DNA from 2 places in the Sanguibacter sp. TS_SC_8 genome. Region 2 is predicted to be linked to the other one. Evidence: riboswitches for the same ligand, from Rfam matches in the RefSeq annotation. Region 2 holds a riboswitch; the other holds the start of a gene.
What was found. Region 2 has a riboswitch for cyclic di-AMP ahead of ACWA15_RS09535 (C40 family peptidase). Riboswitches for the same ligand answer to the same signal wherever they lie in the genome.

Region 1 (15,610 bases), 1.3 Mb from region 2:
GATCTTCCACTCCGCCTCGGCGACCTGGCGCCACCCGAAGGTGCGGATCACCTTGTCGGCCTCGATCGCGTCCGGGTTGTCGCCGACGAGCTCGGCGAGGCGTCCTGCGGTGACGTGGCGGCGGTAGTCCATCTCGAAGAAGCGGTCCTGCGCCTGGACGTACCCCTGCGCCTGGAAGAGGTCCTCGGCGGTCGCGGCGTAGATGTCCGGGATCCCCTGCGCGTCACGGACCACGCGCACGCTCTCGCTCAACCCGGGGATGGTGACCTCCCCGCCCGCCGCGGGCAGCGGACGGCGGGTGACGACCGCTACGGTCACGACGGCGGCGACGAGCGCCAGCACGAGCAGGACGGCAACCGAGACGAGGGAACGACGAAGGATCACATGGCGATGAGGCACGATGCGACACTACTTGCTCGCACTGTCACGGCGCGCTTCCAACGGGTCCGCGGCCCGGCGTATGATTGGCACTCAGTTGCTTCGAGTGCCAACCCTCGGTCGCGCGCGACGTCATCTCGCCGCTGGCCGGTCAGGCACCACCCCCACTACAGGATCACAGGAGGCTTCGTGCCCCTCTACGCGTACACCTGCACCGCGTGCGGCCACAACTTCGACATCCACCAGTCCTTCGCCGACGACTCCCTCACCGTGTGTCCCGAGTGCGACGGCCTGCTGCGCAAGGTCTTCTCCCCCGTCGGGGTCGTCTTCAAGGGATCGGGTTTCTACCGCACCGACAACAAGGCCGCGTCGAAGTCGAAGGTGCCTGCCACGCCCAAGGCTGCCGAGTCCACGAGCTCGGCCAAGGAGTCTGCGTCCTCGACGAGCGCGGCGACGTCCGGATCCGCGCCCGCTGCGTCGTCGTCGTCGTCGTCGTCGGGATCGTCGTCCTCGTCAGGGGCTTCGTCCTCGTCGTCCCCTTCCTCCTCCACGACGTCGTCGTCCTCCTCGCCGGCCGGCGCGAGGTAGCACCCCGCGCATCGGGCGGCTAGAGGTCGCCCACACCGGGTCCCTCGGCGCGACCGTACCCGGTCGGGGCTCACCGCCCACCGGGACCGGCCTGCCCGCACCTAGCGTGCGGGCATGACCGCTGCCTCGTCCCGCCTCGCACGCCCCTCCCCGCACGGCGCGCCACGGCGCGAGCGCACCGCGCGTGCCCGACGCCGCCTGCGCGCCCTCGTCTGGAAGGCCCGGTTCCTCGTGGTCGCCGCTGCGCTGGGGCTCGCCGCGGCCATCACCGTAGGACAGCTGCGGCCTCCTCCCCCGGTGCTCGTCGCGATCGTGGTGGCGGACCGGCCCGTGCTCGCCGGGGAGTCGTTGACCACCGACGACGTCCGCACGGAACGGGTTCCACCGCGCGCCCGACCCACCGACGCCCTGCGCGACCCGGCCGAGGCGGTCGGGCGGATCCTCGCGGTCCCGGTCTCGGAGGGCACGGTGCTCAGCGCGCCGGTGCTCGTGGCACCCGACGGCGGCCCGCTCGGCCCACCCGGGACGGTGGTGGCGGCTGTGCGGCTCGGGGAGCCCGCGCTGGCTCGGATGGTCGGCCCCGGGATGCACGTGGACCTCCTCGCCCCGTCAGACCACTCCGACAGCAGCGCGGACGAGCCGGTCGAGGAGACAGCCTCGGCCACATACCTGGCCCGGCGCGCCCTGGTCCTGCCCCGCCCACGCGGGGTGGCACCTGGGGCCTCGACCGGACTTGACCTGGGCACCGAGGCTGCGGACGATTCCGCGGACCTCATCCTCGTGGCGGTCACTCCGGAGGAGGCCGCGTTCCTGGCCAATGTAGCTGGCTGGGGTGTGGTCACCGCGGTGGTCGTGCAATGATCGACGGCGGGGCGTCCGATCTTCACCCGTCCGCCACGGCACGGGTCCCAGCGAGCCGTTGACGGGCAGCCGTCCCGCCCCCGTCCACAATGTCTTGTCCGAGGCTCGTCAGAGCCTTGCCAGAGGTCTGCCGCGGCAGACCGTCAGTCTTGAGCGTCAGTCTCGAGCACCAGAGAGGGAAACCTATGAAGAACGTGCTCAACGGCTTCAAAGAGTTCATCATGCGAGGCAACGTCATCGACCTCGCGGTCGGCATCGTCATCGGCGCCGCCTTCTCGGAGATCGTCAAGAGCCTCGTGAACGGCATCATCACGCCGATCGTCGCGATGATCTTCGGCAAGCCCGACCTCACAGCGGTCGGGGCGTTCACCATCAACAACGCACATTTCTATCCAGGCCTCGTGCTCAACGCGGTCTTCAGCTTCCTCTGCATCGCGGCGGCGCTGTACTTCTTCGTCGTCGTGCCGATCAACCACCTGCAGAGCCTGCGCAAGCGTGGACTGATCGACGAGCCCGAGGCGCCCTCCGAAGACGTGATTCTTCTCGCGCAGATCCGCGACCTGCTCGCCGCTCAGACCGGTGGCACCGGCACGACCGGTCCGTCCAGCCCAGTCCCGCCGGCACCTCCCGTCGGCTACTGACCACAGCCGGCACGCCCTGACGGGCTGCACGAACACCACGAGCGGGTGACCCCAGGGTCACCCGCTCGTGTCGTCTCGGTCGTTCGCTCACCAGTGCGGCGGGACGTCTCTCTTGAGCTGCTCGTCGTTGCTGTCGCCCCCGGCGACCGGCGGCTCGGACCATCCGGTGGCTGCTTCGTCCCCGCTCAGCCCCGAGACCGCCTCGGTCTCCACCCCGGTGCGCACGACCCGACGGTGCCGGCGCGGGCGGACCGGCGACCCGGAAGCGTCCGACGACCGCGCCGCCGGAGCGTCAGCCTCGTCCGCAGCTTGATCCGCAGCCTTGTCCGCAGTCTGATCCGCGGGCACCGAGTCCGACGAAGACACAGTCATCGCCTCATCCCCCGAGGAGGCGGCGCACAGCGCTGGTCACCGCGGTGTCGACCCGGGTGCTGCGGCGGGTGACCCCGAGCTCGGCGCGCAACGCGCCGGCGAGCTGCTCGGCGTCGCGGGTGACCTGGTCGCCGGCGATCCATGCGACGAGCTCGTCGAGCTCGTTGTCGCCGTAGGCCGAGATCGGCAGCCCCGGTTCGACGTCGGGCCGGGCGGGCCGGGAGGTCCGTGCGATCACCGGGCGACCGACCGCCGGGCTGCTGCCATCCCCGGTCGCCGCAGCCCCGGTCGAGGCGACCGGAGCGGACGGGTCGACGAGATCCTCGCCGCCGGTCCCCTGAGCCTCCTCCAGGACGACCAGCGCCGCGTCGTCGAGAGCGACCAGGGGCAGTGCGCCGGTCACCGGCTGGCGGGCGGCGCGGCGTCGGGCCTCGATCTCGAAGACGGCCTCGCGGATACGGTTCGCCTGGCCCTCGGGATCGAGGAACAACGACACCGACCACACCTGGATGACCTGCCAGCCGAGACGCTCCAGACGCTCCGCGCGCTGACGGTCGCGGACCCGGACGCTCGGCTCGTCGGTGTAGCGGGAGTCGTCGGTCAGCACCGCGACGAGCAGCTCACCGGGCAGGTCGGGGTGACCCACCACGAGCGGGATCTGCTCCCCGCCCACCGGGCCGTGCTGGGTCTCGACCGTGAGCCCGGTGCGCCACAGACGCTCGGCGAGGTCGATGACCAGGCGGTCCGGGTGCGGCTGAGCGGCGGCCGCGGCAGTCACGTCGTCGTGCACGGGCTGGGACTGGGTCTCGGTGCGGTGCTCGGCGAAGTCGAGCAGCCCGCCGAGGAGCTGGGCGCCGGTGCCGCGCAGGCGCTCGGGGTCGAGGTCCGCGGCGCCGAAGCAGCTGACCACCGACAGCCGGCGCCGGGTCGCCCCGACCGCGTTGAGCAGCAGCGCCTGCCCGGTAGGACCGGAGATGTCGCCGAAGCGGTGCAGCACGCGTCCGTGCGGGGTGCGGCCGAACCCGACCGAGAAGATCACGGCCTCGCGGGAGAGCCCGGCGACGCTCTTGAGGTCGGAGATGACGACCGGCTCACGCCGCCGCGGGTCGAAGAACGGCCCCAGTGCGGCGTTCTGGCGCACCTGCGACAGGATCGCCTCACGCACCCGGTCGGCGTGCGTCCGTGATCCGGTGATGATCGCGAGAGACTCGTCGGGCCGGTCCAGAGCGTGGTTGATCGCCAGCTCCACGACCCGGTCCACCTCGACCTGGGTGGACTCGACGGCACCAGAGGCGGCGTCGGGCATCCCGGCGCCGTCGACCGCGTCGAAGGTGACCAGCTGTTCGGCGGAGGGCAGCGGCATGGGGCGCAGCACGCCCTGGTAGCCGTTGTCGACGAGGAAGGCGGTGAGCAGCGGGTCGCGGCGGGAGGCGTCGCCGGCGAGCGCGACCGTGGGCAGCAGGGCGGCCAGGGCGGGCACCGCCTCACCGGGAGCGCAGCGGGCGTCGCCGACGACGACGACCTGCCGGCCGCGCGCGATCGCCGAGAGCACCGACTCGACGGGCAGGTGCTGCGCGGCGTCGAGGATGACGAGGTCGACCGTGCGGTGCGCGGGCAGCAGGTGCGGCACGAGGGTCGGGGTCGCGATGAGGCAGGGGCGCAGCTTGCGCAGCACGTCCCCGAAGTCGTCGCTCGCGGTGCGCACGCTCGTCAGGGACTCCTCGACGAGCTGGGCGAACAGGCCCTCGGCCTGGTCACGATTGTCCCGCAGCGCACCGTGGATCTGCTGGATCGCGGCAGCCCGGATCGGGGCGCTCAGGGACTCCACGTGCGCCCGGTCGAGGCGCCGGAAGCGGTCGGCGAGGGCCTCGATGCCCTGCCCGTCGACCTCCGCGAGGTGCGGGTCGGCGGCGAGGATCTGCTCGAACACCGAGCTCCACCAGGCGAGGTCGAGCTCGGCCTCGACGAGGCCCACCTCGACCCGGCGTGCGGCGAGGTCCTCGAGCAGCGGTCCCAGCCCCACGAAGGCGAGCTCGCGCATCACCCGGGTGCGCTCGGGCAGGGTGTGCAGCGCGGAGCGGTCGTCGAGCAGCTTCTGCAGCCGCTCGGTGAGGTCGCCCAGGGGAAGGTCCGCGAGCCCAGCACCACCGGGGGTGGTGGCCAGCACCGTGTCGAGCGCGGTGAGGTCGCTCGTCACCGAGGCGTACGTCGCCTCGATGCGGGCGAGCCCGTCGGGCAGGCGCGGCCAGCCGCCGCTCGGGCAGTGCGCGGCCCAGGTCTCGCGCTGGGCCTGCACCTCGAGCAGACCGGCGTGCAGGTCCGCGATCCGGGTGCCCGGTCGGATCATGTCCTTGGCGCGCTTGACCAGGCGTCGCCGGTGCAGCCCGCTCATCTCGATCGAGTGCTCGGCCCGCCAGTGGCGCGAGGCCGTCGCGGCGACGAGGTCGTCGGCCGTGCGCTCGAAGACCATCGGCTGGAAGACGTCCAGGGTGGTGCGCATCCCGGAGAGCATCGCCAGCTGCTCTCCCCACTGGCTCACGGTGCGCGGGGCGAGGATGCCGGTGTCCTCCACGACCGTCGTCATCTGGGTCCGCAGGTCGGTCAGGGTCCGCTCGAGCAGCCGGGTGATCCGGTCCGTCGCGTCGCTCGCGGCGTCCTCGGTCTCCAGGTCAGCACCGAACCACGGCGTGGAGGCCTGCCGGAGGGTGAAGGCGTCGAGGTTCGCGGCACGGACGAGGTCGGCGCCGATCGCCTGGCGGGTCGCCGCGATGCGGGCGAGGGGCCCCGCCTCGAGGCGCACCTGGGTGGACGGGGACGGGCGCTCCGAGGTCAGCCGAGCGAGGGCCTGCAGCGCGTCGTAGGCGGAGATGGCCCACGGCGCGCGGGGCTGGTGCAGCCCGTCCATCGTCCGGCTCAGCCGGGTCCGGGTCTCCACGAGCTGCAGGCGCAGGTCGGCGAGCGCCGCCGCGTCGATGTGCGGGGCCTCGAGGGTCATCGCGCCGAGCAGGCGCCGGGACACGCTGGCCCGCCAGCTCGGGTGCGGGGTGACGTCGAGGACGAGGTCGTCGAGCCCGAGCTCGGCGAGGCGCAGGCTCAGCGCGTCGGCGGCGCGTCGGTGCCCGGGGACGTAGAGCACGCTGCGCCCGATCGCGGCGGCCTCGGCGACGACGGCGGCGATCGCACCCGTCGAGTCCGCGCCGACCGGGGCGTCGATGAAGAGGTGGCTGCCGGTCGCCAGGGCGTCGAGCACCCGTCGCGCCGACGGGTCGAGGTCGCCGACGCCGCGTTCCATGTTCGGCTCGGCGTCGCCGGTGTGCAGCGCGGGGAGCGGGTGGGCGAGGGACTCGATGGCGGCCGGGTCGCCGGCGAGCGCGGCGACGATCTCGTGGCGCTCGAGCCCGACCAGGAGGTCGTCCAGGTCGTCGACGAGCATCTGTCCCGGGTGCACGAAGGTCCCCACGAGCAGCTTGTCGACCATGGTGAAGTCGCTCAGCACCGCTCCGCCGAGGGAGTTGATGCGGTCCAGCGCGGTCGAGGGGTCGAACCCGGAGCCGGTGAACGCGCCGCGGGCCAGAGCCGCCGGGTCGAGCAGGGCCCCACGGGAGCGCAGCGCCCGCGCCAGGACGGGGTTGATCTCCGCGGTCGGCTCGAGGGTGAGCTCGTAGTCGGACTCCCCGCCGCCCCGGGCCTGGATGTTGATCGGGCGGAGCAGGACGGGGGCGCGGACGGTGCGCACGGTGTCCCGGACCGGGCTCGCGCCGTCGTACACGCCCTGACCGGCGAGCTGGCCGCCGGTCGCCCGGGCCAGCGCGGCCACGTCGTCGGCCGCCTCGTCGATGATCTGCTCGGTCCACGTCGCGACGCCGATCGCGAGGTACGTCGGGGCGATGCCGTACCGCTCCCCTTGTTCCTGGGAGCGCTGGGCCACCGCCCGTGCCCGACGCCGGGCCACCGGCAGCGAGCTGCCCTCACGGAAGACGTTGGCCAGCCGGGTGCTGCGGCCGGCGAAGAGCTGGGCGATCCCGGAGGGGTGCGCGGCGGTGAGGTCGAGCACGGCGTCCCCGAGCAGGTTGACGTCGGCGAGGGTCGAGCCGCCGGCGAGGGCGACGAGCGTGGTCCGCCAGCGGTCCACGGCCGCGCCCACGATCTCCCCGGTCGTCGCCTGCTTGACGATCGCAGGGGCTGCCTGACTGGTGGCGTCCGCGCCGCGGTCGGGCGACGCGGGGGCCGCAGACTGGTCGGTCGCGGTGCTGTGAGTCATGTCGGGGTTCTCTCCGTGGACGTGTCTGGCGTGAAGGAGCGCACCCGCGTCCGGTCCACGGAGGCGCCCCGGTGCCCCGGCGCGTGCTCGCGATCGGGAAGTGTCACCCTGGCACGCTAACCGGCCCGGCGGGGAAAAATCCCCTGACGCGCCGTAGGGCGCCCAACAGGAGGGGCGGGGGCGCCGACGGTCTGCGACCGCCGGGCAGAACGTTCCGGACATGAAGACAGTGCGTGCCGCGCAGGGGGCAGGCGGCACGCACTGTCGAAGAAAAGTGTGCACGCTGCAACCGGCGGAGTCAATCGATCGTGTGCACGTTCACCCGCCCCCTCCTCGGAGCGAGCCACGGGGACACAAACGCGAGGGCGCCGCAGGTCGCGCGCCCGTGCCACCCCCGGCAGATGCGGCGCCCGGACACGGCACGGTCCCGCGGTCGGGTAATCTGGTCACGCTCACGCGCCCGTAGCTCAGGGGATAGAGCACCGCTCTCCTAAAGCGGGTGTCGGCAGTTCGAATCTGCCCGGGCGCACCAACGGATCCACGCGGGCTGCCTCGACCCCAGAACTGATCCGGTGCGACAATCGACTATGACTGACGCCCTCGCGACCGCCCCGCAGACCGACGCTCCGACCCCCGCCGAGCCGCAGGCCCCTGAGCAGCCAGCACTGTGGATCGAACGGACCGGCACCCGTCGCTACACCGGGTACTCCGAGCGCGGCGGACTGGTGCAGATCGGTGGCGCAGCGGCGGAGGGGACCTTCACCCCGGGTGAGCTCATGAAGATCGCCCTCGCCGGATGCACCGGCCTGACCTCCGACGCGCCGCTCGCCCGGCGCCTCGGGGACGACTACCCGGCCACGATCCATGTGTCCGGCGTCAAGAACCTCGACGACGACCACTACCCCCATCTCGTCGAACGTCTTGAGGTCGACCTGAGCGGCCTCGACGAGGCCGCCCGCGAACGCCTCATCACCGTGGTGACCCGCGCGATCGACCAGGCCTGCACCGTGGGCCGCACGCTCAAGGCGGGCGCGACGATCGAGCTGAGCATCGACTCGGTCGAAGGACGGGGCGCGGACGCATGAGGCGGGGGCGTCAGGACGCTGCACAGAAGGCCTCCTACACCGCGCAGTCAGGCGTGCAGCCGGCCGCTCCGAACGGCGTCGAGGCCACGCGTCCCGGAGTGATCGCGACGTTGTCCCGGCGCAACACGCTCCTGGACGCGGCGATCGACCAAGCGGTGACCATCCCGTCCTCGACCGTCCGCGCCCACGTGGACAGTCTGCGCAGGCGCAACCCGGAGGCCTCGCCGCAGCGGATCATCGGTCTGCTCACGCGGGAGTACTCGCTCCTGCTGCAGGGGGCGGGTGGCGCCGTCGGCACGGCCGCCGTCGTCCCTGGCATCGGGACGAGCGTGAGCCTCGTGCTGAGCACGGCCGACGTCGCGACCTTCTTCGCCGCCTCCGCCGCCTACGCCCTGGCCGTCGCCGAGGTCCACGGGATCGAGGTGAACGACGTCGAGCGCCGCCGGGCCCTGCTGCTCACCGCTGTGCTCGGGGAATCGGGTGCCCAGGCGCTCACCGACGTCGCCGGCAAGCCCATGGGCGCCTGGGGGACGGTGCTGCTGACCTCCATGCCCAAGAACACGATCCGCCAGGTCAACCAGGTGCTCACCGGACGCTTCGTCAAGCGGATGATGGTCAAGCAGAGCTCGCTGGCCCTGGGCCGGGTGATCCCCTTCGGGATCGGCGCGGTCGTGGGGGTCCTCGGCGGGCGGGCGCTGTCCCGGACCGTCGTCCACCAGACCAGCAAGGCGTTCGGGCCTGCGCCCACGCGCTTCCTCACGCCGGTGAGCGAGAAGGCCCATGGCCCGCTCCCGATCGACGCCGGGCCCGACGACCCGCAGCTCGGCCGCCGATGACCGGCACCGCTGCGCGGGCCGTGCCGGCTGGGTCGACTGTGCCCACAGTGGCGCTCGTGGCGCGGTTGGCGGCACGCGACCCCTCCCCGCGCCGCGTCCAGGTCACCCGGGTGGTCGACCTCGACGCGGCATCGACGTTCGCCCTCCTCGCGGACGTGCGCAACCACGAACGATGGATCCCGCTCACCCACGGCCGGTACCCGATGACCGCGACCGGCCCGCTCCCACCCGGGCCCTTCCCCGTGGGGACCCGGTTCACCATGGTCTCCGGTCCAGGCATGCCCGACCGGATGATCGTCACCGAGGTCCGCGCCGCCTCGCCCGAGCAGTCGCCCGAGCAGTCACCTGCGGAGCCGACCGGGCGGACGACGTCGCAGATCACGCTGCGCAAGGCCGGTCCGGTCCTGCTCGGGACCGCGGGCATCACCGTGGAGCCGGCTGGCGCCGCCCGTGCGCGCGTCACCTGGTGGGAGGACGCCTACCTGGCCGGACCTCTCCCCGCCCGGGTGACGCGGGCCGTCGTCGGGCCGGTGCTCGCGGCGATGATGCGGCTCGCCCTGGCGAGGTTCGCCCGCGAGGTCACGGTCGCCTGACCGGACGGGCGACAGGCCGGGCGGCCCTGCCGCCGCTGCGCCGCGCTGCGGCGTAGTCTCGTGGCCAGGCATCCAGTTCAGCACCGCTGGTGAGGGGGTCATCATGACACGCAGGCACCGGTACCTCATGTGCCGCCCGGACCACTTCACGGTGAGCTACGAGATCAACCCGTGGATGAACAGCGCCCACCCCACCGACACCGCCCTGGCCGTCAAGCAGTGGGAGTGGCTGCGTGACGTCTACCTGGACCTGGGGCACACGGTCGAGCTGATCGACCCCGTGCCGGGGCTGGCGGACATGGTCTATGCGGCCAACGGTGCGACGGTCCTGGACGGTGTGGTCTACGGAGCCAGGTTCACCGTCGCCGAACGTGCCGGGGAGGCCGCCGCCTACCTGGACTGGTTCGCCCGGCACGGATTCGTGGTGCACGAGGCCGCCCAGCGCAACGAGGGCGAGGGCGACCTGCTCACCGTCGGTGGGCGCACCCTCGCCGGGACCGGGTTCCGCACCGACGTCGCCGCCCACCACGAGGCCGCCGCGCTGTGGGGCCGGGAGGTGGTCACCCTCGAGCTCGACGATCCGCGGTTCTACCACCTGGACACCGCCGTGATCGTCCTCGAAGGTAGCGAGGGCGGCGACGGCAGCGCAGGCAGTGCCGGTTCCCCGAACGGCGCCGCCACCCCGCCCAGCGCCGGCCCGACGGTGGGCCAGATCGCCTACTACCCCGGCGCCTTCTCCCCTGCCAGCGCCGACCTGCTGGCCTCGCTCTACCCCGACGCGGTCCTGGCCACCGAGGCCGACGCGCTCGTCCTCGGGCTCAACGGCGTCTCGGACGGCACCCACGTCGTGCTCACCCCCCGCGCCACCCACCTCATCGCCCAGCTGGCCGAGCGCGGGTACACCCCGCTCGGTGTAGACACCTCCGAGCTGCTGCTCGGCGGTGGCGGCGCGAAGTGCTGCACCCTCGAGATCCGGCCCGCACCCCTGGAGCAGACGTGACACAGCACCCGACTCTCGCGCACAACTACGACCCGCTGCCGGTGACGATCACCACCGCCCAAGGCGCGTGGGTCACCGACACACGCGGCCGGGCGCATCTCGACTTCCTCGCCGGCTACTCCGCGCTGAACTTCGGTCACCGTCATCCGACGCTCGTGGCGGCCGTCACGGCCCAGCTCGATCGGGTCACCCTCACCTCCCGGGCCTTCGGCCACGACCTGCTGGAGCCGTTCGCGGACGCGTTGTGCGCCCTGGTCGCCGACTCCCTCGCGCTGGAGGGCACCACCGCGATGATGGTGCCGATGAACACCGGCGCCGAAGCCGTGGAGACCGCGATCAAGGCCGCCCGCAAGTGGGGCCACCGCCGCGGCGTCCTCGAGCCGGTCATCATCGTCGCCGCCGGCAACTTCCACGGCCGCACGACGACGCTCGTCTCCTTCTCGACCGACCCCGAGGCCCGCGACGGCTACGGGCCGTACACCCCCGGCTTCCGGGTCGTCCCCTTCGGCGATGCCCAGGCGGTGGCCGAGGCAATCGACGAGTCGACCGTCGCGGTGCTCATGGAACCCATCCAGGGCGAGGCCGGGGTGGTCGTCCCACCGCCGGGGTTCTGGGCGAGCGTGCGCACGCTGTGCGACGACGCGGGGATCCTGCTCATCGCCGACGAGATCCAGTCCGGGCTGGGTCGCACCGGGACCACGCTGGCCTGCGACCTGTGGGGCGTCCGCCCGGACCTGGTGACCCTGGGCAAGGCGCTGGGCGGGGGGATCCTCCCGGTGAGCGCCGTCGTCGGGCGGGCGGACGTGCTGGACGTGTTCACCCCGGGCACCCACGGGTCGACCTTCGGGGGGAACCCGCTGGCCTGCGCCGTAGGGCTGGCCGTCGTCGACCTGCTCGCGACCGGTGAGATGCAGGAGCGCGCACGGGTGCTCGGCGACCATCTCCAGACCAGGCTCGACGACCTCGTCACCGACGAGCTCCTCGCCGAGGTGCGCGGCGCCGGGCTGTGGGCCGGGATCGACCTCATGCCCGGCCAGGGCACCGGGCACGACCTGTGCCTCGCGCTGCTCGAGGCCGGGGTGCTGGCCAAGGACACCCACGGGGCGACGATCCGGCTCGCTCCCCCGCTGACCATCGCCCCTGACGACCTCGACCTCGGGCTGGACCGGCTGCGGTCGGTCCTGGAGCAGCGGGCCGCGGACTCCGAGCTCGTCGCGGAGGCCCTCTAGCGGCCGGAGGCGGCGTCAGTCGCCAGGGATCTCGCAGCGCTTGTTGACCACGAGTACCGGGCACTGGGAGTGGTGCAGCACGGCCTGGCTCGTCGACCCGAGCAGCAGGCCGGCGAAGCCTCCACGACCACGGGACCCCACCACGAGCAGGTCGCTCGCATTCGAGAACTCGGTGAGCAGCTCGGCGCCGGTCCCGTCGAGCACGATCCGGCGGATCGTCACGCCCGGGTTCGCGGCCTCGGCCTTGTCGACGATCGCGTTGAGGCCGTCGGTCACGTCGGAGAGCACCTGCTCGTGATCGATCGCCGCCGGCAGCCAGGCGAGCAGCCCGGCCCCGGAACCCACCGGGACCCCGGCTACCGCCACGAGCTCGGCGTCCCAGATCTTGGCCTGCTGGATCGCCAGGTGCAGCGCGCCGTAGGCGGACGGCGACCCGTCCACCCCGACGACGATCCGGCGCAGCGGGCGGATCGCCACGGCGTCGGCGGTGTCGTCCCGGAAGGGGACCACGACCGTGGGGCAGTGGGCGTGCGCGGGCAGCGCGGAGGAGACCGTGCCGAGCAGGCGTTCGGCGAACCCGCCGTGGCCGCGGGTGCCCACCACGGCGAGGGTGTAGTCCTTCGACATCTGGACGAGGACCCCGGCGGCGTCCCCGGTCGCGAGCTGGGTGGTCGCCTCGACGCCGGCGCGGCGGGCGCGCTCCTTCGCGTCGTCGAGGACCGCGCGTGCGCCCTCCTGGATGGCGGAGTCGTCCAGCGCGGCGTACCCGCCGTCGAGGGAGGCCGCCGCGAAGGAGGGCAGGGAGTAGGAGCAGACGACGGTCAGGGGCTGGCCGCTGCGCGCTGCGAGGGCGGTCGCCCAGTCCAGGGCGTGCAGGCTCGACGCCGAGCCGTCGACACCGACAAGGATGGCATCTGGGTGCGACATCGTGATCTCCCTCTGCAGGACGAAACTGGGACCTACGTGCGGTAGACATTACCCGCTCGTGACGCAGTCCTCGCCTGTTCGCGACACAGCGCGGGGGGGTCGGCTATGCGGAAGGCGATCAGGCCCCTCCTGGACGCAAAGAAACCCGAGCCGCAGAGCGGCTCGGGTTTCTCCGACAGGTGCTGGAGTGCTCAGCCGACCCGGATGAAGGTCGGGTTGGACTGCCAGATGCTACGGAACTGGACGGTCGACCCCGGCTTCGGGGAGTCGATCTGGCTGTTGCCACCGGCGTAGATCGCGATGTGGCCCGGGCTCCAGATGAGGTCACCAGGCTGAGCCTGGTCGCGGGGGATGACCGTTCCGACGCCGCCCTGTGCACCAGAGGTGCGCGGGAGCGAGATGCCGGCCTGGGCGAAGACGTACGCGGTGAACCCGGAGCAGTCGAACCCGGACGGGCTCGTCCCGCCGGAGACGTACGGGACACCGACGTACCGGCTGGCGATGTCGATGATCGAGCTGCCGGCCGACGAGGCCGGAGCCACGGAGACGGGAGCTGCGACCTCGGCGGCGGCGGCGGGCGTAGCCGTCGATGCAGCGGCGGCGGCCGGGGCGGCTGCGGCGGTGCGCGTGGTCGTCGTCGTGCGCTCGGCGGTCCGCGAGGCGGCAGCGGCGGCACGGGGCTTGACCGGCTCCGGCGCCGGCGCCGGGGTGACCGAGATCTCGGTCTGCTCGATCGTCCATGACGCGTCAGCTGCGACGGTGACGGTCGGTGCGGTGCTGAGTGCGGCGCGGGCCTCGGTGGTGAGGGCCGAGACGTCGACGGTCGAGACCGCGGCATCGCCGGAGACGGGGGCTGCGGAGGCCGGTGCGGCCGCCATCAGCGAGACGAGGAGGCCGGACGAGGCGGCGACCATAGCCGAACGCTTGCCGACCGAGACGACGTTCTCGGAAGCGGCGGTGGCGAACAGGCTGAGAGGCGTGATCGGGCGACGTGCCGCGCGGTGGCGAGCACGAATCGAGCTAGAGGTCATGTTTGCTCCAATACGCCTGCGAGGTCAGCTGTCGGGTTCGGGTAGGAGTACACCCGGCCTGCGAACCGAAGTTCGCGAGGCTTCACCCCAAGGGCGCTGCGAGCAGCACCCGAAATTGGGTCCCCCGTCCTTGCCAGCGGGTTCTAGGCAACCATGAGCGGTGGCAAGGTTTGGCGTCCGCTCAAGTACTTCGTCGGTGTGCGTTCCTATGAAGCAAGTTGAAGGTACCTCACATGAACACCACATGTCACGTTCTGATCACGACGACTTCTTCACGTCCTGGCGGACGTCGCACGGGTCAGATCGCGACGAAGATGTGACGCGAGACCTCTTCGGGCAGGTCAAGCACCACGAGGGCACCTTCGGAGGTGACGGAGATGCCTGCGCCACGCTCAAGAGCCTCGATGTGGATAACCCCGCCGGGCTTGACTCCAGCCGCTGCCAGACGGGTCAGCAGCTCGACGTCGGTCTGCAGCGGCTCGCCCAGGCGAGCCACCGTCGCGACCAGCGGCGCGGCGTCGGGCAGGACGCCCATGGCGGACCGCGCGACGAACGCGGACAGGGACACGACTCCGTCGAGGAAGCCCACCTCGGGGGCTGCGTCGCCCAGCTCCGCGAGGCCCGGGATCGGGTTTCCGTACGGGGAGTAGCTCGGGTGGTCCAGCAGGTCCACGAGGCGCTTCTCGACGCGGTCGCTCATCACGTGCTCCCAGCGGCAGGCCTCCTCATGGACGAACTCCCAGTCCAGGCCGATGACGTCGGTGAGCAGGCGCTCGGCCAGGCGGTGCTTGCGCATGACCCGCATGGCCTTGGTGTGCCCGGTTCCGGTGAGCTCGAGGTGGCGGTCCCCGCTGACGACGACCAGCCCGTCGCGCTCCATGCGAGCCACGGTCTGGGAGACCGTCGGTCCGGAGTGACCCAACCGCTCCGCGATGCGCGCCCGCAGCGGAACGATGCCTTCTTCCGCCAGCTCGTAGATCGTCCGCAGGTACATCTCGGTGGTGTCGATCAGGTCGCTCACGCGTTCCTCCAGTGCGTCAGATGGCCTCGAGCGACGCAGGTCAGCGCCGTTCACACGTATCTACGCCCACCCTATCTCTCCTGTGCACAGGCCAGCGCGTGGGGCGGAGTCGAGCGCGTAGGGTGTGCTGCGTGACTGAGAACCTCACCATTCCCGCCAGCATCCTGCCCGTCGACGGCCGCTTCGGCGCCGGTCCGGGAAAGGTCCGTGACGCCCAGCTCGCCGCCCTCGCCGCGACCGGACGATCGCTCATGGGGACCTCCCACCGCCAGGCCCCGGTCAAGAACCTCGTGGCGCGGGTCCAGGCCGGGCTCGCCTCGTTGTTCTCGCTTCCCGACGGCTACGAGATCCTGCTCGGCAACGGCGGGTCGACGGCGTTCTGGGATGCCGCGACGTTCAGCCTGGTTCGCGAGCGCGCCGCGCACGCCACCTTCGGTGAGTTCGGCGCGAAGTTCGCCCAGGCCACCACGAACGCCCCGTTCCTGGCTCCGTCGGCGGTGACGTCCAGCCCGGCCGGCACCGCGGTGCTCCCCGAGCTCGTAGCCGACGCCGACGTCTACGCCTGGGCGCACAACGAGACCTCGACCGGTGCGATGGCTCCGGTGCGGCGCGTTCCTGGGTCGGAAGCGGCTGGCGCTCTGACGTTGATCGACGCGACCTCGGGGGCCGGCGGCCTCGCGGTCGACGTCGCCGAGACCGACGTCTACTACTTCGCGCCGCAGAAGTCCTTCGCCTCCGACGGCGGGCTGTGGCTCGCGGTCACCTCCCCTGCGGCCATCGAGCGGAT
Region 2 (15,610 bases):
CGCCGCCCTTGGCGCTGATGTGGTCGATGGTGCGAGCCATGTCCGCCTGCAGGTGGGCGTTGCGGTAGCTGTTGCAGTTGACGAGCGCACCGAGCTCGACGCGGCTCGTCTGCTCGGCGAGCGCGGCGAGCATCGTCCAGGACTCGAAGTGCATCCCGTCCGGTGCTCCTGAGAGCGGGAAGAAGTGGTCCCAGTTGAAGATGATGTCGACGCCGAGGGCTTCCAGGGCGGCGGCCGTGTCGCGGATCCGCTCGTAGGGGGCGTGCTGCGGGGCGATCTGCACGCCGATGCGCACCGGACGCGGCGTTCCGGAGGGGCTGGCCAGCGCGAGGTCGGCTGAGCTCACGAGGGGTCCGGTGGCCATGGTGACTCCGTTCAGAGAGGGGGTGCGCCGGGAGGGCGGGACGGGGGCGCCGAGACAGGCTCGGGCAGATCGTCTCGGGCGCCCTGCGCCTCGAAGCCTAAGCCATCTCCGCGGAGCGCTTCTGGCGACCGCCGTGCCGCTCGAGCAGCGAACGAGCAGCCATTGCCGCCGCTGACGCGCCGGTGAACGCGCTCAACCAGGTGCGCAGGGTCGGGTCGGACGTGGCGCGGCCGAGCCGGATCGACTCGTCCAGCAGCACAGTCAGGAGCGACCCGACACCCCGGGCGCGTCGATCCAGGTGCGGGAGCAGCGCCGTGAGCACGTCGACGACGGGGCTGCCGGCGAGGGACGCGGCGTCGGAGAAGGAACCCGACCAGCGGGTGAGCACGCAGGCCGGCGCGCACGCCGCAAACCCGGCGGCCACATCTCCGACGCCGATCCGGGCGGGCACGGCAGCGACGAGCAGCTCGACAGCCCGCGCCCGCACCTCGCGGCGCGTGGCGGCCATGCCCAGCGCGACGAGCTGGGCGGTCTCGGGGGTCCACGTGCCGGGGTGCCAGGAGAGGACGTCGAGCACGGCCTCCTCCCCCACAGGGGTGGCTTCGTCGACCGCCGCGACGAGCATCGTGATGCCTGCGGCGACGAGCGGGAGGGTCGACGGCGGGTAGGAGAACGCGACCTCGGCGGTCTCGAGCGGAGGTGTCGCGCAGCTCAGGTGCTGCGCCCAAGGAATCGACGGGATGAGCCCCGGATGCGAGATGGACGGCGACGTGCCCGGATCGGCGACGATCGCGGGATACCACCAGACCCACTCGGGTGCACCACTGGACTTCGTCGAGTCCGACTCGTCCGCCTCCCACTTGATACGAACACCGTCGGTGATCAGCGGCTCGCACAGGCCGAAGGTCTCGAGCACGTCGCCCCGATCGCCGGGAGCCAGTCGGAGCACGGCTTGGGCGAGGTCAGCGGGCAGCGGCGCGAGGCCGGCACGCTCGGCGGCTCGGAACCTGTCGACGAAGACGTCGCGGTCGACCCAACCGTGAGAGTCCGTCGGTGTGGCGAGCAGCGGACGCGCGGGCGCCCGTCCCTGGACGACGGCGGCAACCTCGCGCAGGCGGGTGATGAAGCTGGGGATCGGCGATTCTTGCTCCGCGGTCGCCCGTGGCCGGCGTGTGCCGTACGCGTCGACGACGTCATCATCGGCGACGACGGTGCCCGACTCGTCGTCCCGGTCCTCATGCGCCATGAAGTCGTGGTCTGCGCGCACCGCGGCGAGCAGCAGCTCCGACGCGGGCGCGTACGTCCGTTCCCTCTCCCGCGGTTTCCGCACCCGCTTCACGAGCGGCCCCAGGACCCCGCCTGCCTCGGGAGTCATGGCCAGCCAGGCGAGTGCCAGCTCGAGCTCCAGCGCGTCCGAGGGGTCCTCCAGCAGGAACGCATAGCGCTCGAACGCGTCGTCGTCGCTCCACGGGTGCGCGGATTCCGCCTCGGGACGGGCGAGATCGGGGAGACCGTCAGGCGCGTCGACGACCGGGGTGCCGGGAAGCATCTCTGCGGCGACGGCCGGGGCAAGGAGGTCACTCGCACGCCGGGCCCGGTCGTCGCGGCCGAGCGCCACCAGCGCGCCCACGGCGACCCGCTGCACGTCGGGGTGCGCGTTGGCCATCCCCAGCGCGATCGCCTCAGCCGCAGCGCCCGGATCGGTCACCCGGGCCGTGGCGAGTGCAGAGAGGATGCGCACAGTCGTCGTCGCCGAGCCCTTAGCACCGGTCAGGGCCGGCCCGCAGGACCCGACGAAGGCGTCGGCGTCGAGCAGACCCGCCGAGTGGATCGCGGCGAGAGTCTTGACCGCGAGCGACACGCTCGCCGTGACCGTGGACCCGAGGGTCATGAGCAGCAGGTCCTGATCGGCTGCCGCCTCCTCGGGCGTCGGGGCGAGCGCGGCGTAGACGCGGGAGAACCAGCCTGCCCGGTAGGAGGAGAAGTCGCGGTTGAGCGCCTCGAGGCACGAGCGCAGCACCCGGGCCCGATCGAGGGTTCCGTCGGCGGCGAAGGCGACGACCGTCTCGTGCCAGTTGCCGTCCCCGAACCGGTTGATGTTGGTGAGCGAGACCTCCCCGCCGCCCTCGACCTCGAAGACCCGCCAGAAGACCTGCTCACGCAGCTCGTGGTCGTGGCGCAGCAGGTACGCCAGGACGTCATCCATCCGCCACCCCCTGAGCCCCCCGACGAGGGCCAGCACGTAGTCGTCGGAGTGCTCGACCTCGAGCCCACCGAACAGCTCGCTGAGCCGGATGGGCAGGAAGCCCGGAGCCTGCCTCCAGACCGTCGCGAGACGGCGCAGCCCCTCGGGTGAGGCGTCCATCTCTCCCCGGTCCTCGACCGTGAGCATCTCCCCGTAGATCGCCTCCAGGGTTGCGCCGGCCTCGATGAGACCCGGGAGAGCATCGTAGAAGCTGCGGAGATGGGGGTGTCCGGTCATCGACCCGGTCCTTCCGTGCCCCTGCTGGCAGCGCTGATGCGGGCGGCGAGGACGTGCTTGCAGGGGCCGCGGGTGCCGCGGTGCTTGGCGTACCAGAGGCACGTGCACCGGTCCCCCGGTCCGGGGGCGTCGGCCAGGTGCACGTCGTAGTCGGTGCCGCCCGAGCGCACCCGGACGACTCCGGCGCCGGCCGTCGTCACGCCGCCGGCCGCGACGAGCGCGCGCGCGTCGGCCAGGCGCGGGTGCGCAGCCGTGAGGGCGTCTGCGCGGACAGGCAGCGGGCGGTGGAAGTAGGCACCCGACCCGAGGTCGTAGCCGACCTGGCCGGACGAGGCGAGCAGGCTGAGCGCACCCCGCACCCTTGCACTGCTGAGCGCTGCGTCACGGGCCAGCTGCACGACGTCGATCCGCGGATCGAAGCTGAGCAGCGCCGAGACGAGGTCGGCGTCGTCGGACACCTCGGCCCCCGACAGTGCGTGCAGCACGGCGCCCTCGCCGGAGAACCCCCGGGACTTCTCGGGGCTCAGGCCGATGGTGAGCCTGGCGCCAGGAAGGTCGAGCACCCACACGCTCGCCGACGGCGCCGACGCGGCGTCGGTGTCCTGGCCGTAGGCCCGCAGCGTCGTCGCATGGCGCAGCAGCGGCTCGAGGACGCGCAGCCGTTCGGGGCCCGCCACGCAGACAGCGCCACGGCTCGGCCCGGAGGCGAGCCGCAGTGACCGCGCCGTGCGGGTGGCCCACATGACCGTCCTGGTCGACGAGGTGCGAGGGAGGGTCTGGACGAACCGGCGGACGGCCGCGTCGTCGAGCACATGGCGCAGCGCGAGCCCGGCGCTGATCACCTGTGTCTCGGCGAAGCCTGTGAGCCACCGCTGCGGAAGAGGCACCTTCTCTTCGACGATCTGCGTGTCGAGAGTCGACACACGCAGCGCGTCGGCCCCGACGGACAGATGCAGCGGCTGCGAGCCGAGGACCCGGGCGAGGGCCTGTCGCAGCGGCGGGTTGACGTCGACGTTGGTCACACCAGCGGCGGAGAACTCCGTGTCGAGCGTCGCAGCGTCGACGTCGAGGCGGGCGTAGACACCACAGCAGGGGCTGAACGACTCGAAGCGCAGCCCCTCGGGGCTCGAGGTGACCACGGGATCAGCTGCCCGCAGGACCGCGGCGAGGGTGTTCGGCGGAACGTAGAAGCGGGTGCGTGCGACACGGGCGACGACAAGCAGCGCCTGGGCGACGACGTCCGGGTGCTCGACGAAGCCCGCGAAGAAGGAGGGGTTCGTGGCCTCACCCCTCGCCGTCCTCCCGCCGCTCGTGGCGAGGGCGAGATGGTCCCCCGCGTCGTCGGCCGTCAGGGTCGAGGAGGTGCGGTAGACGTACTCGAGCTCTGCGGGTGCGTAGAGTGCTCCGGCGGTCACGGTGGGAGCCTAGCGGAGCATGTCCTCGCCCGAGCGGACTGGTGTGTCCGACGTCACACACCCGCGCGCGCGACCTGGTCGCCGGATGTGCGCTCGCAGATGCGCACCGGTGACCTGCACTCGGATGCGCCACGCACACGTGGTCCACGCTTCCCTCCCATTCCCCCGACACCGTCGTCACCCGGCGGTCACCTCAACCACCACGCTCCACCCTGATCGGCCGTGATCTTTCCGTGACATACCGAGGGCAGGTGTTGTACGTTCGACGGGCTCCACAGAGGCGACAGGCCAGTGAAGCGCTCGAGCGGCACGTCTAGCCCTGCCACCGCCCGAGGTTCCCGAGTACTCGTTGGCAGGGACGGGGGACCCAGATGTGGGCGCTGGATGCAGCGTCCTTGGGGTGAAGTCGCATGGCTCACGGGTCATGCGGCCGGGTGTTCTCCTACCCGAACCCGACAGCTAACCTCGCAGGCGTCATGGAGAGAACATGACCACCACCTCTGCCCGCCACCGCGCGGCCAGGCGCCCCATCACGCCCCTCACCTCGTTCCTGCTCAGCACCTCCTCAGGGGCCACCAGCCTCCGCCGCCGCACAGTGGTCGCCGCGGCCTCATCCGGACTTCTCGTCTCGATGCTCGTCGCAGCCCCCGCCTCCGCAGCCCCCGTCGCCTCCTCGGCGCCGAGCGCCGTGGACGTCGACGCCCTCACCGCCCAGGCCCAGGAAGCACTGGAGGTGGCCCCCGCCGTCACCGTCGCCGCGGACGCCTCGTGGACCGTCGAGCTCACCGCCGTCGCGGTCACGCCCGCCCCCGAGCCGGAGCCGGAACCTGAGCCGGAGCCCGAGCCGGAGCGGTCCGCACCCGCCGCGTCACGGTCGGTCGAGCGCACGTCGACCCGGTCTGTCGCGAGCGAGACTGCGGCTGCACCGGCCGAAGCCCCCGCCACGGCACCGGCCCCCGCCGCAGCCTCCGGGAGCGCCATCATCGATGCGGCCAGCCGGTACGTCGGCGTGCCCTATGTCTGGGGCGGAACCACCCCCAGCGGATTCGACTGCTCCGGCTTCACCTCCTACGTCTACGCCCAGGTCGGCATCTCCATCCCCCGCACCTCCGGGGCCCAGCGAGCAGCCGGAACCGTGGTCTCGCGAGACCAGGCACAGCCCGGAGACCTCATCTTCTCCCCCGGCCACATCGGGATCTACGCGGGCGGCAACACGATGATCGACGCACCCAAGCCCGGGGCGACCATCCAGTTCCGCGACATCTGGCAGTCGAACCCGACGTTCGTCCGCATGGGCTGACGACGGGACCGTGCACCACAAGGAGGCCGCGGCCGTCTGGACTCCAGACGGCCGCGGCCTTCTGGTGTCCCCGCGGGTCTACGCTCGAGGGACACCCCTGCGGGAGGAACTGCGGAATCAGGTCGGGCCGCAGGCGGTCGGACAGGAGCGTGGGACATGGGCACCGACTACGGAATGGACGGCGGCACGGGGTGGGAGCGGTTCTTCGCTCTGGTCGCGATCGCCGCGATCGCCGCGATCGTGCGGCTCGTCATCCAGGCCGGGTAGCCGTGGAACCGATCAGCCGCCGCCAGGCCATCCAGCTCGGGGTGCTGGGCGTGGCCGGGGTCGTCGTCGGCGCCGTCGGGCTCCTCCAGACCCGCACCCCCGCTCCCCCGCAGACCGGCGGACCGGCCTTCGCCGAACCGGCCGTCTTGAGCAGCCGCAACCAGACCCTCCACGTCGAGCTGGAGGCGGCCGAGCGCGAGGTCACCCTGGCCGGGAGACGCGTCACGACCCTGACCTTCAACGGGACGGTGCCCGGGCCGACCCTGCACCTGCACCCTGGCGACCGGCTGCAGATCACCCTGGTCAACCACCTCACCACCCCGACGAACCTGCACGTCCACGGGCTGCACGTGTCCCCCCAGGGTGCGAGCGACAACCCGTTCGTCAGCATCGCCCCGGGCGAGAGGTTCGACTACGACATCCACATCCCGCTCGACCACCCCACGGGGACGTTCTGGTACCACCCGCACCTGCACGGATCGGTCGCGGACCAGGTCTTCGCCGGCCTGTACGGTGCGATCGTCATCACCGGTGAGGCCGAGCCCCGGAGCGCACGCGAACGCCTCCTCATCGTCTCCGACATCACCCTCGACCGATCCGGGCATGTCCTCCCTCCGTCCCGGGCTGCGGTGATGATGGGCCGCGAGGGCGAGCTCGTGCTCGTCAACGGCCAGCTCGACCCGCAGCTGTCGGCACGACCGGGCGAGCGCGAACGGTGGCGGGTGGTGAACGCCTGCACCTCGCGCTTCCTCCGCCTCGACCTGCCAGGACACCAGCTCCAGCTCCTCGGCCTCGACGCAGACGCCGAGGTCCGCCCGCGCGACGTCGACCAGGTTCTGCTCGCGCCGGGGAACCGCGCGGACCTCCTCGTCACCGCGAGCGCCGGCACCAGCGCGTTGCGCACCGTGGCCTACGACCGCGGCTCGCCCGGGATGGGCATGATGGGTGGCTCGTCGCCGTCGTCGGACCCGATCACGCTCGCGACCCTGTCCGTCACCGGCAGCGCGGTCTCGCCCGCACCTGACCTGCCCGATCGACCGCGTCCCCCCGATCTGCGCGGCGGGGAGCCGGCCCAGCGGCGAGAGCTCACCCTCAGCGCAGGGATGGGAATGGGCATGCGGTTCACCATCGACGGCAAGGAGTTCGACCACCAGCGCACGGACCAGGCGGTCCTCGCCGGCGCCGTGGAGGAATGGACCATCCACAACTCCGCGCCGATGGACCACCCCTTCCACCTGCACGTCTGGCCGATGCAGGTGGTCGAGCAGGACGGCGCCCCGCTCACCGAGCCCACCTGGCGCGACGTCGTCAACGTCCCGGCCGGCGGCCGGACCGTCGTGCGCATCGCCTTCGGCGACTTCACCGGGCGCACCGTCTACCACTGTCACATCCTCGACCACGAGGACGCCGGGATGATGGGTGTCGTCGAGGTCACCTGAGGGCACCTGAAGGCACGGCAGGATGCGCCGGAAGGTGGACATCGCCTCTATCACCCCTGGGAGCGCTTCGCTACAGTTGGGGCATGCGTGTACACCTGACGGTCCTTGTCCACGAGGCGCCCTCGCGGCCGGCCGGGTCGCAGCCGTGACCGCCGAGACCAGCGACGCCGCGCTCGCCGCTCGCCTGGACGAGCGGCGGGGCAGAGGGCGCCACGTGATCGCCGCGGCCACCGTGGCGTCCGGCGAGCTCGCGACGGCAACCCTCGGCGCCGATGCCGCTGCGGACTTCGAGATCGGGTCGATCTCGAAGGGCCTCACCGGCCTGCTCTACGTCGACGCCCTCGAGCGGGGCGAGGTCACGGCGTCGTCGACGCTCGGCGACTTCCTGCCCCTGGACCCGTGCCCGGCGGCCACGGTCACATTGAGCGACGTGAGCACCCACACCTCCGGCCTCCCACGGCTCCCGAAGGGCGCCGTGACGCTGCCCGTGATGCGCGACCTGTGGCTCCACGGAACGAACCCGTACGGGGAGGACCTGCCGCAGCTGCTCGCCCAGGCGGCACAGGTGAAGCTCGGCAAGCCACGGTCGGCTTACTCCAACCTCGGCTTCGAGCTGCTCGGGCACGCGGTCGCCGCCGCGGCAGGCACCACCTACCAGGAGCTGGTGGCGGAGCGGCTCGCCCGGCCGCTCTCCCTCGCGAGCGTCTATGCGCCGCGCTCCGCCGACGACCTGCGCCCCACCGCCCTCCTCGGCACGAGCCGGCTCGGCCGACCACAGCAGCCGTGGACCGGTGAGGCCCTCGCACCCGCCGGCGGCATCCGCGCCTCGATCGAGGACATGGGCCGGCTCACCCTCGCCCTCCTCGACGGGACGGCGCCGGGTATCGCCGCGCTGGACCCCGTCGCGAAGGTCGCGGGTGTGGTGCGCATCGGGGCGGCATGGCTCACCCTTGAGCGGCGCGGGCGCCAGGTGACCTGGCACAACGGCGGCACCGGTGGATTCCGCTCATGGATCGGGATCGACCGCGCCGCGGGGACGGGGGTCGTGGTGCTCTCCGCGACCGCACGGTCCGTCGACCGCATGGGGATGTCGATACTCACCGAGCTCACCGAGCGCACCGAGGCCGCGCGCTGATCGGACTCTGTCCGACCTGTTCACTCGCTGTCGAGAAAGCGGAGCACCTCGGTGGTCGTCGTGCGGCCGGTCTGGGTGCCGGCGTGTCCCCTGGTGGGATAGAGCAGGAGCCGCCCGCTCGGGAGCCCGGATGCCGTCTCGCGGAACACGTCCGCGCCGTAGAAGCGGTCCTTCGCGCCACCGACGACCAGGGTCGGTGTCGTGATCCCCCGGAGCTGGTCGGTGAGGTCGAAGGCGTCCTCGGCCTCGATCATCGCCAGCATGTCGGAGAACCCGTCCTCGCTCTTCAGCGAGAGCCCGAGCATCCAGCCGAGCCTCGCCAGCAGCCACCCGCTGAGCTCACCGGCCGCCAGCATGGACATCATCAGGGCGTTCGCCTGCCGGGTACGGCCCTGGCGAAGCAGACGGGCATAGCTGCGCTGGGCGGCGCGGCCCGACTCGCCCAACCGGCATGCCGAGGACAAGAGCACCAGTCGGCGCACGGCCCCGGGATGGTCGGCGGCAAGCTGCAGTGCGACGGATCCTCCGGTCGACGACCCGACGACGTCCACGGGTCCCGCGAACCGGCCGCCCAGCGCTGCGGCGTAGTCGCGGGCGATGTCGGTCATCGTGGTGCCCGGCGCCAGTCCCTCCTTGCGCTGGACCCACCACACCTCACGGTGGCGCGCGAACGGCGTCAGCTGGCTGGCCTGGAACCGGAGGTCCATCCCGTGCGGCGGGCGGTGGTGTGTCGTCAGCCCGGGCAGGTAGATCAAGGGGCGCCCTGCTCCGACCCGGAAGTAGGCGAGACCGTCACCGAGCCGGCCCTGGTCGACGACCTTCGAACTCATCGCAGTGTCCCCTGTCGCTCATGAACGCGAGAGTGCTTCCTGACAGCCGTGGTCGCAGTCAGGCTAGATCCCCGACGCCGGTCACGCACCGCGGCGGGCGCAGGACGGGACCTTCGGCACTGTCGCCCACCGGACCCGCGGCGGTCCCCTGAGAGCATGGGTAACCCTCAGGACCCTCCGGGCTCGGCCCGCAGCCTGCGCCGGGACGTCGGAGCGCCGGGACTGACCAGCGAGCAGGCCGCCCGGGCCCTCGCGGAGCACGGTCCGAACCTCCTCCCCCAGATCAAGGGCCCGTCGGCGCCGCGACGCCTCCTCACCCAGCTGACCAGCGTCTTCGCTGTCGTGCTGTGGTGCGCGGCCGTGCTGGCCGGGCTCGCTGGCATCCCCGAGCTCGCGATCGCCATCGCCGTCGTGATCGTCGTCAACGCGGTCTTCGCCTTCCTCCAGGAGGCACGGGCGGGTCGGGCGGCCGCTCGTCTCCGTGAGCTCCTGCCGACCCAGATCATCGTGCGCCGTGACGGACGCGAGATGACCGTGCCCGCACGGGACGTCGTCGTCGGCGATCTGCTGTGCCTGCGCGCGGGTGACCGGGTGCCCGCGGACTGCGTGGTCCTGGGTCCGTCGCCGTTGCTCGTGGACATGTCGTTGGTGACCGGAGAGAGCGAGCCGGTCACCCGAGCCGCAGACTCCGACGTCGTCGCCGGTTCGTTCGTCGTGGAGGGCGACTCGGACGCCCGCGTCGCCGCGACCGGCGCGGACACCGCGCTCGCCCAGATCTCGCACCTCACCGCGGAGGAGCCCGAGCCCGTCACCCCCCTCGCCCGCGAGCTGCACCGCGCGGTGCGCACCATCGCGCTCGGGGCGCTGGGCGCCGGCGTGTGCTTCGCCCTCGTCTCGGTGGCCCTGGGCACCGCCCTGGAGGACGCCTACGTCCTCGGGATCGGCGTCGTCGTGGCCCTGGTCCCTGAGGGGCTGCTGCCGACGGTCACGCTGGCGCTGGCCTGGGGCGCCGAGCGCATGGCAGGCAGGCAGGTCCTGGTCCGTCATCTCGAGGCGGTCGAGACCCTCGGTTCGGTCACCATCATCTGCACGGACAAGACAGGCACTCTCACGCAGAACGAGATGACCGTTGTCCGGGCCTGGACCCCGGTCGGGGCCGCGACGTGCTCCGCGGCCGGCTACGCGCCCGACGGCCGCGTCAAGTGCTCGCCCGGGTCGCGGGCGGCGGTTCTCACCGCGGTCAGGTCGGCGACGGCGACCTCGACCGGCTTCGCGGAGCTCGCAGAGGGACGGTGGCGGGCCCATGGGGACCGGATCGACGTCGCGGTCGACGTGCTCGCGCGACGCCTCGGCGTCGACGTGGACCAGGACCGCACCGCACGTCAGAACGCCGTCCGCTACCCCTTCGACGCCCGACGGCGGCGCACGTCGGCCTGGGTCGAGGGTCGTGTCTACGTCAAGGGAGCCCCGGAGGCCGTCCTGGCGCTGTGCACGGACTCGGGGGCGACGCTCCGCGCGGCTCATGCCGAGGCCGAGCGAGGCGCGAACGCGGGGCTGCGCGTCCTGGCCGTCGCGTCCCGGGCCGCCGCGGCGCGCCCTGGCGGACCGGCCGACGCCGAGACCGGCCTGACCCTTGAGGGCATCCTCGGGCTCCAGGACCCACCGCGCGAGGACGCCAGGCAGGCGCTCGAGGCGTGCCGGCGAGCGGGCATCAGGGTCGCGATGCTCACCGGAGACCATCCGCAGACGGCGAGGACCATCGCGGACCAGGTCGGCCTGCGTGGGCCCACCGACCCGGTCCTGCTCGGAGCCGACCTTCCCCACGACGAGAGCGCGCTCGCCGCCCTGTTCGACCGGTCCGGTGTGGTCGTGGCCCGGGTGTCCCCCGAGGAGAAGCTGCGTGTGGCCCGTGCGCTGCGCGCCCGGGGCGAGGTCGTCGCGATGACGGGCGACGGCGTCAACGACGCACCGGCTCTCCACGAGGCAGACATCGGCATCTCGATGGGGATCTCCGGGACGGACGTCGCACGCGAGGCCGCTGACGTCGTCCTGCTCGACGACAGGTTCGCCTCGATCGTCGAGGGCATCGAGCAGGGGCGGGCGACGTTCGTCAACATCCGTCGCTTCATCACCTACCACCTCACCGACAACGTGGCCGAGCTCATGCCGTTCGTCGTCTGGGCGCTCAGCGGCGGCCAGTTCCCGCTCGCGCTGGGCATCTTGCAGATCCTCGCGATCGACATCGGGACCGACACCGTGACCGCGGTCGCGCTCGGGGCGGAACCGCCCGCACGCCACCTGCTCACCGACCCGCCCGCAGCAGGGCGGCTGCTGGATCGCGGGGTCGCGCGCCGCGCGTTCGGGCTCCTCGGCCCGGTGTCCGCGCTGGGAGCCATGACCGCCTTCACCGTCTACCTCTGGGCCCACGGGTGGTCCTACCCCGACCCGGTCCCCGCGCACCTTCTCGCCGCGGCGTCGGGCGCAGCGTTCTTGAGCGTGGTGCTCTCACAGGCGGCGAACGCCTTCGCGTGCCGCAGCTCGACCCGCTGGCCCGGCGCGCTCGGCTGGACGACCAACCGGTTGCTCGTCGTCGCGATCCCAATCTCGCTCGCGGTCTCGCTCGCCTTGCTCCTCGTCCCGGCTCTGGCCCAGCTCCTGGGCCAGGCGGCCCCGGGGCCGCTGGGCTGGCTGCTCGCCGTCGCCTCCGCGGTCGTCCTGCTGGCCGTGGACCGCGCCGACAAGGCCTGGCGTGCCCGACGCCGTGCCGCGGCTGGGGAGGCGGCCACCGGACTCCTCCCGGAGGGGGATCTGGGAGAGGGCTAGGTCCCAGACCGGAGGGACTCGTCCTTCCATGGTGGACACTCGACGGACAGGAGGTGACGGATGTCAGAGCATCACTCAGCGGGAGCGCGCCTGCTCCAGTGGGCGTCCAGCAGCGTCGGATTCGCCATGGGCCTTCGTGCAGCGGTGGCCTCCGTCCTGGCGTGGTCGGTGGCGGCTCAGCTGGGCGGAGTTGCGGACGAGTACCTCTACTACGCACCGTTCGGGGCAGTCGTCGCCGTCTCCACGACGGTGATGAGCTCGGTCAAGACGTCGGCCGAGGTCTTCCTCGCGATCGCCCTCGGAGCGGCCGTCGCCGTCGGGGTTCAGGAGCTGGACCTGCCCAGCCCGGCTGGCGTCGGGACCGTCGTGCTGATCGGCACCCTCGTGTCCCGGCTTCGCTGGCTGGGGGCCAGCGGCTCGTGGGTGCCGATCGCAGGTTTGTTCGTGCTCATCCTCGGGCAAGGGCAGGAGGAGGCGTTCGTGCTGGGCTACCTCGGGCTCACCACCCTCGGCGCGGTGGTGGGCACGGCCGTCAACATGGTGTTCCCCCCGTTGCTCCTGGACCAGACCGAGCGAGCGCAAGACGCGCTACGCCGAGCGCTCGTGGGGCAGCTCGAGCAGCTCGCCAGCGACGTGGAGGGAGGCGCCCTCCCGGATCCGGCGGATGCCGGCGCGGTCACTGGGGAGCTGCTCGGGCGCGGCCGGGCGGTGGAGGACCTGGTGGGCCAGGCCCTCGAAGGGCCACCGGTCAACTGGAGGGTGCGCCGGTGGCAGGAGCAGGCCGACCACCTCCGCGAACAGGGTGCAGCCCTGGTCGGTCTCGCGCTGCTGGTCGGGGAGCTTGCCCATACCCTCCGACGGCGGGACGGACCAGACGACGAGGTGGACACGTTGTTCAGGACGGACCTGCACGTGCCGGCGGCCGAGGCGCTGCGGGCCACGGCTCTCGCACTGTCCGCCGAGACCGAACGACCTCAGGAGGCCGTCGCGGCGGCACATCGACGGATCGACGACCTGGCCGACGCCGTACGCCGCACGCGCGAGGAGCAGGGGGATGACCTGTTCGTCGCCGGCGCTCTGGTGCTGGGACTCCGCAGCACCCTGTCGACCGCGCAAGGGGACTAGTCCACGGCCCTGGTACCTGGGTGGGCCCCGCCCGGACGCCCGCACCGGCCTGCTGGACGACCACGGAGGACCAGATGCCCGAGCGAGATCCTGGCCCCAGTGTCAAGACTAGAGAACCGTATGAGGTGCCGGCAGTTCCCGGATGCGCGGCCCGAGAGCTGCAGGCACAGTGGAAGAACCCGCCACACACGACCCCCATGACCAGGAGGCCAACATGACGTCGACCCACGCAGACGACGCAGCCATCACCGAGGCGAGCCGCGCGGACCAGCTCGTCTTCCAGGATCCCGTCTCCCGCTACCCGGCCATCGAGCCGCCCGAGCAGCGCCAGGACGAGCCTGGCCTCGATGCCGACCTGCTCCCCCACGCCGACCTCGGCGAGCATTCCTACCGCGGGACCGGGCGCCTCACCGGCCGCAAGGCCCTCATCACCGGGGGCGACTCCGGCATCGGGGCGGCGGTGGCGATCGCCTTCGCCCGGGAGGGGGCCGACGTCGCGATCTCCTACCTGCCCGCCGAGGAGGAGGACGCCGCCAGGATCATCGCGCTCATCGAGGCCGAAGGGCGCACGGCCGTGCCGCTGCCCGGCGATCTCGCCGACGACACCTTCTCCGCGCACCTGGTCCAGCGCGCCGCCGACGGGCTCGGTGGCCTCGACGTCCTCGTCAACAACGCAGGCAAGCAGATCGCTGTGGAGGCGATCGAGGACCTCACCGACGAGCAGGTGGCCCAGACGTTCAAGGTCAACATCCAGGTGATGTTCCGGCTCAGCCGAGACGCCGTGGGACACATGCCACCGGGATCGACGATCATCAACACGACGTCGATCCAGGCCTACGAGCCGTCCCCGACCCTCCTCGACTACGCCTCGACCAAGGCAGCGATCAACAACTTCACCAAGGGGCTCGCGCAGCAGCTCGCAGCGAAGGGCATCCGGGTGAACGCGGTCGCCCCGGGCCCGATCTGGACCCCACTCCAGCCCTCCGACGGGCAGCTGCCCGAGGACCTCCCCGAGTTCGGTCAGCAGACCCCGCTGGGGCGCGCCGGCCAGCCGACCGAGCTCGCCCCCGCCTACGTCTTTCTCGCCTCGAGCGAGTCCAGCTACGTGCTCGGGGAGACGCTCAACGTCAACGGGGGAACGCCGTCGCCGTGACGCAACGGAGTGGTGATGGCAGATCGCGTCTCCTCAGTGCAGCCACCGGCGCAGGCGCTTCTTGTTCGCCTTGGCCCAGACCGTCGGCAACCGCTCTTCGACATCGCGGGCCCGGACCTCCTCCAGGGCGTGCAGCCGGCCGTAGCTGAACGCGGCGATCGGGTCAGCGGTGCTCTCGGCGAGCTGGCGCAGTCGCTGACGCAGGACGACGGAGTCCTGGTGCTGCCCGAGGAGCTCCTGCACGCTCTCCATCGCGGCGGCGAACGCCCCGGCGTCGGGACCGAACACGTCGGCGGCAAGCTCAGCCGCGTAGCGGGTGCGCTTGGCGGCCTTGCGTGCGTCGTGGAGGAGTTCGTCTCGCCGCACCGGCTCGGTCGCCGCCCCGGCACGCGTCACGAGCCGCCGGACGCGAGCGTACTCCTTCGCCACGCCGCGCTGGAGCGACCTCCCAGCCGGTCGGCCGCCACGCTCGGTGGTCGGTGGAGCGTGCACGAACGCCTCGAGGTCGTCGAGCAGCCGGTCGTACCGCTCCCCCTCGAGCTGGAGAAGTGCTGCCTCGCGCGCTGCTGCGTGCGCGGATCGCAGCTGCGCGTCGGCCTCGGCGGCGACCGGCGAGAGCGCGGAGTGCGTGTCCTCACCCTGCAGGACGCCGAGGACCCGATCGTGCATGACCTCGGCGTCACGGACCGCGCCCAGGACTCCCGCGAGCCACTTGAGCTCCCCGCACAGCGGCCCAACATCGTCCGACACGAAGGACGGACGAAAGGTCGTCAGGGCGCTGCGCAGGCGACGGCTCGCCACGCGCATCATGTGCACGCTCCCGGTCGCGTCGATCCGGACGGGGAGGTCCTGCGCACGGAGCTGCTCTAGCTGGTCACCGATGTAGGCCAGGGCGACCTGGCTCGTCGGGGACTTCGCCGAGGGATGCTTGACCTTCGTGCGACGGTCCGGCTCGGCGTCGTCGTCGAGCTCGAGGACGCGGGCAAGCTTGGAGGAGTGCGGCGCCGGGGCCACTCGGTGCGCGCGCAGTCCGGCGGCGACCGCAGCCAGGAGCGCGCTGTCCCCATCCAGTGCCTCGATCTCGATCTCGCGCCACGCGACCTCCGGGCCGGTCGCCTCATCGGACCCGTCACGGGGAAGGACGCGTCGGGCGACGACCCGGTCGTCGGCGAGCTCGAGCAGACCGTGGTCGGCCGCGTCCAACAGCCGGTGCACCGCCCTGTGCGTCGTGATCTGCGCGACGGGGACGAGCGGCCGCCCCTTGGTGCGGACCCGCA

Region 1: it holds a riboswitch for cyclic di-AMP, as region 2 does, so the genes downstream of both, ACWA15_RS15215 (C40 family peptidase) here and ACWA15_RS09535 (C40 family peptidase) in region 2, are expected to answer to the same signal.

The regions. Positions count from the first base shown of each region.
Region 1 covers NZ_CM143955.1:3,355,968-3,371,577, forward strand. The annotation lists gene ACWA15_RS15150 (penicillin acylase family protein) at 1-384, opposite strand, end outside; gene ACWA15_RS15155 (FmdB family zinc ribbon protein) at 568-966, shown strand; gene ACWA15_RS15160 (SAF domain-containing protein) at 1,081-1,827, shown strand; gene mscL (large conductance mechanosensitive channel protein MscL) at 2,013-2,468, shown strand; gene ACWA15_RS15170 (hypothetical protein) at 2,556-2,840, opposite strand; gene ACWA15_RS15175 (hypothetical protein) at 2,845-7,101, opposite strand; tRNA gene ACWA15_RS15180 (tRNA-Arg) at 7,558-7,633, shown strand; gene ACWA15_RS15185 (OsmC family protein) at 7,689-8,186, shown strand; gene ACWA15_RS15190 (hypothetical protein) at 8,183-9,022, shown strand; gene ACWA15_RS15195 (SRPBCC family protein) at 9,019-9,615, shown strand; gene ddaH (dimethylargininase) at 9,719-10,615, shown strand; gene rocD (ornithine--oxo-acid transaminase) at 10,612-11,844, shown strand; gene ACWA15_RS15210 (universal stress protein) at 11,860-12,771, opposite strand; gene ACWA15_RS15215 (C40 family peptidase) at 12,963-13,802, opposite strand; cyclic di-AMP (ydaO/yuaA leader) riboswitch at 13,801-13,962, opposite strand; gene ACWA15_RS15220 (metal-dependent transcriptional regulator) at 14,101-14,823, opposite strand; gene serC (phosphoserine transaminase) at 14,955-15,610, shown strand, end outside.
Region 2 covers NZ_CM143955.1:2,101,013-2,116,622, reverse strand. The annotation lists gene ACWA15_RS09550 (LLM class F420-dependent oxidoreductase) at 1-364, opposite strand, end outside; gene ACWA15_RS09545 (DUF6493 family protein) at 462-2,846, opposite strand; gene ACWA15_RS09540 (SWIM zinc finger family protein) at 2,843-4,261, opposite strand; cyclic di-AMP (ydaO/yuaA leader) riboswitch at 4,578-4,750, shown strand; gene ACWA15_RS09535 (C40 family peptidase) at 4,749-5,561, shown strand; gene ACWA15_RS09530 (multicopper oxidase family protein) at 5,831-7,267, shown strand; gene ACWA15_RS09525 (serine hydrolase domain-containing protein) at 7,413-8,402, shown strand; gene ACWA15_RS09520 (alpha/beta fold hydrolase) at 8,423-9,232, opposite strand; gene ACWA15_RS09515 (cation-translocating P-type ATPase) at 9,389-12,055, shown strand; gene ACWA15_RS09510 (FUSC family protein) at 12,182-13,180, shown strand; gene ACWA15_RS09505 (SDR family oxidoreductase) at 13,395-14,333, shown strand; gene ACWA15_RS09500 (CYTH and CHAD domain-containing protein) at 14,367-15,610, opposite strand, start outside.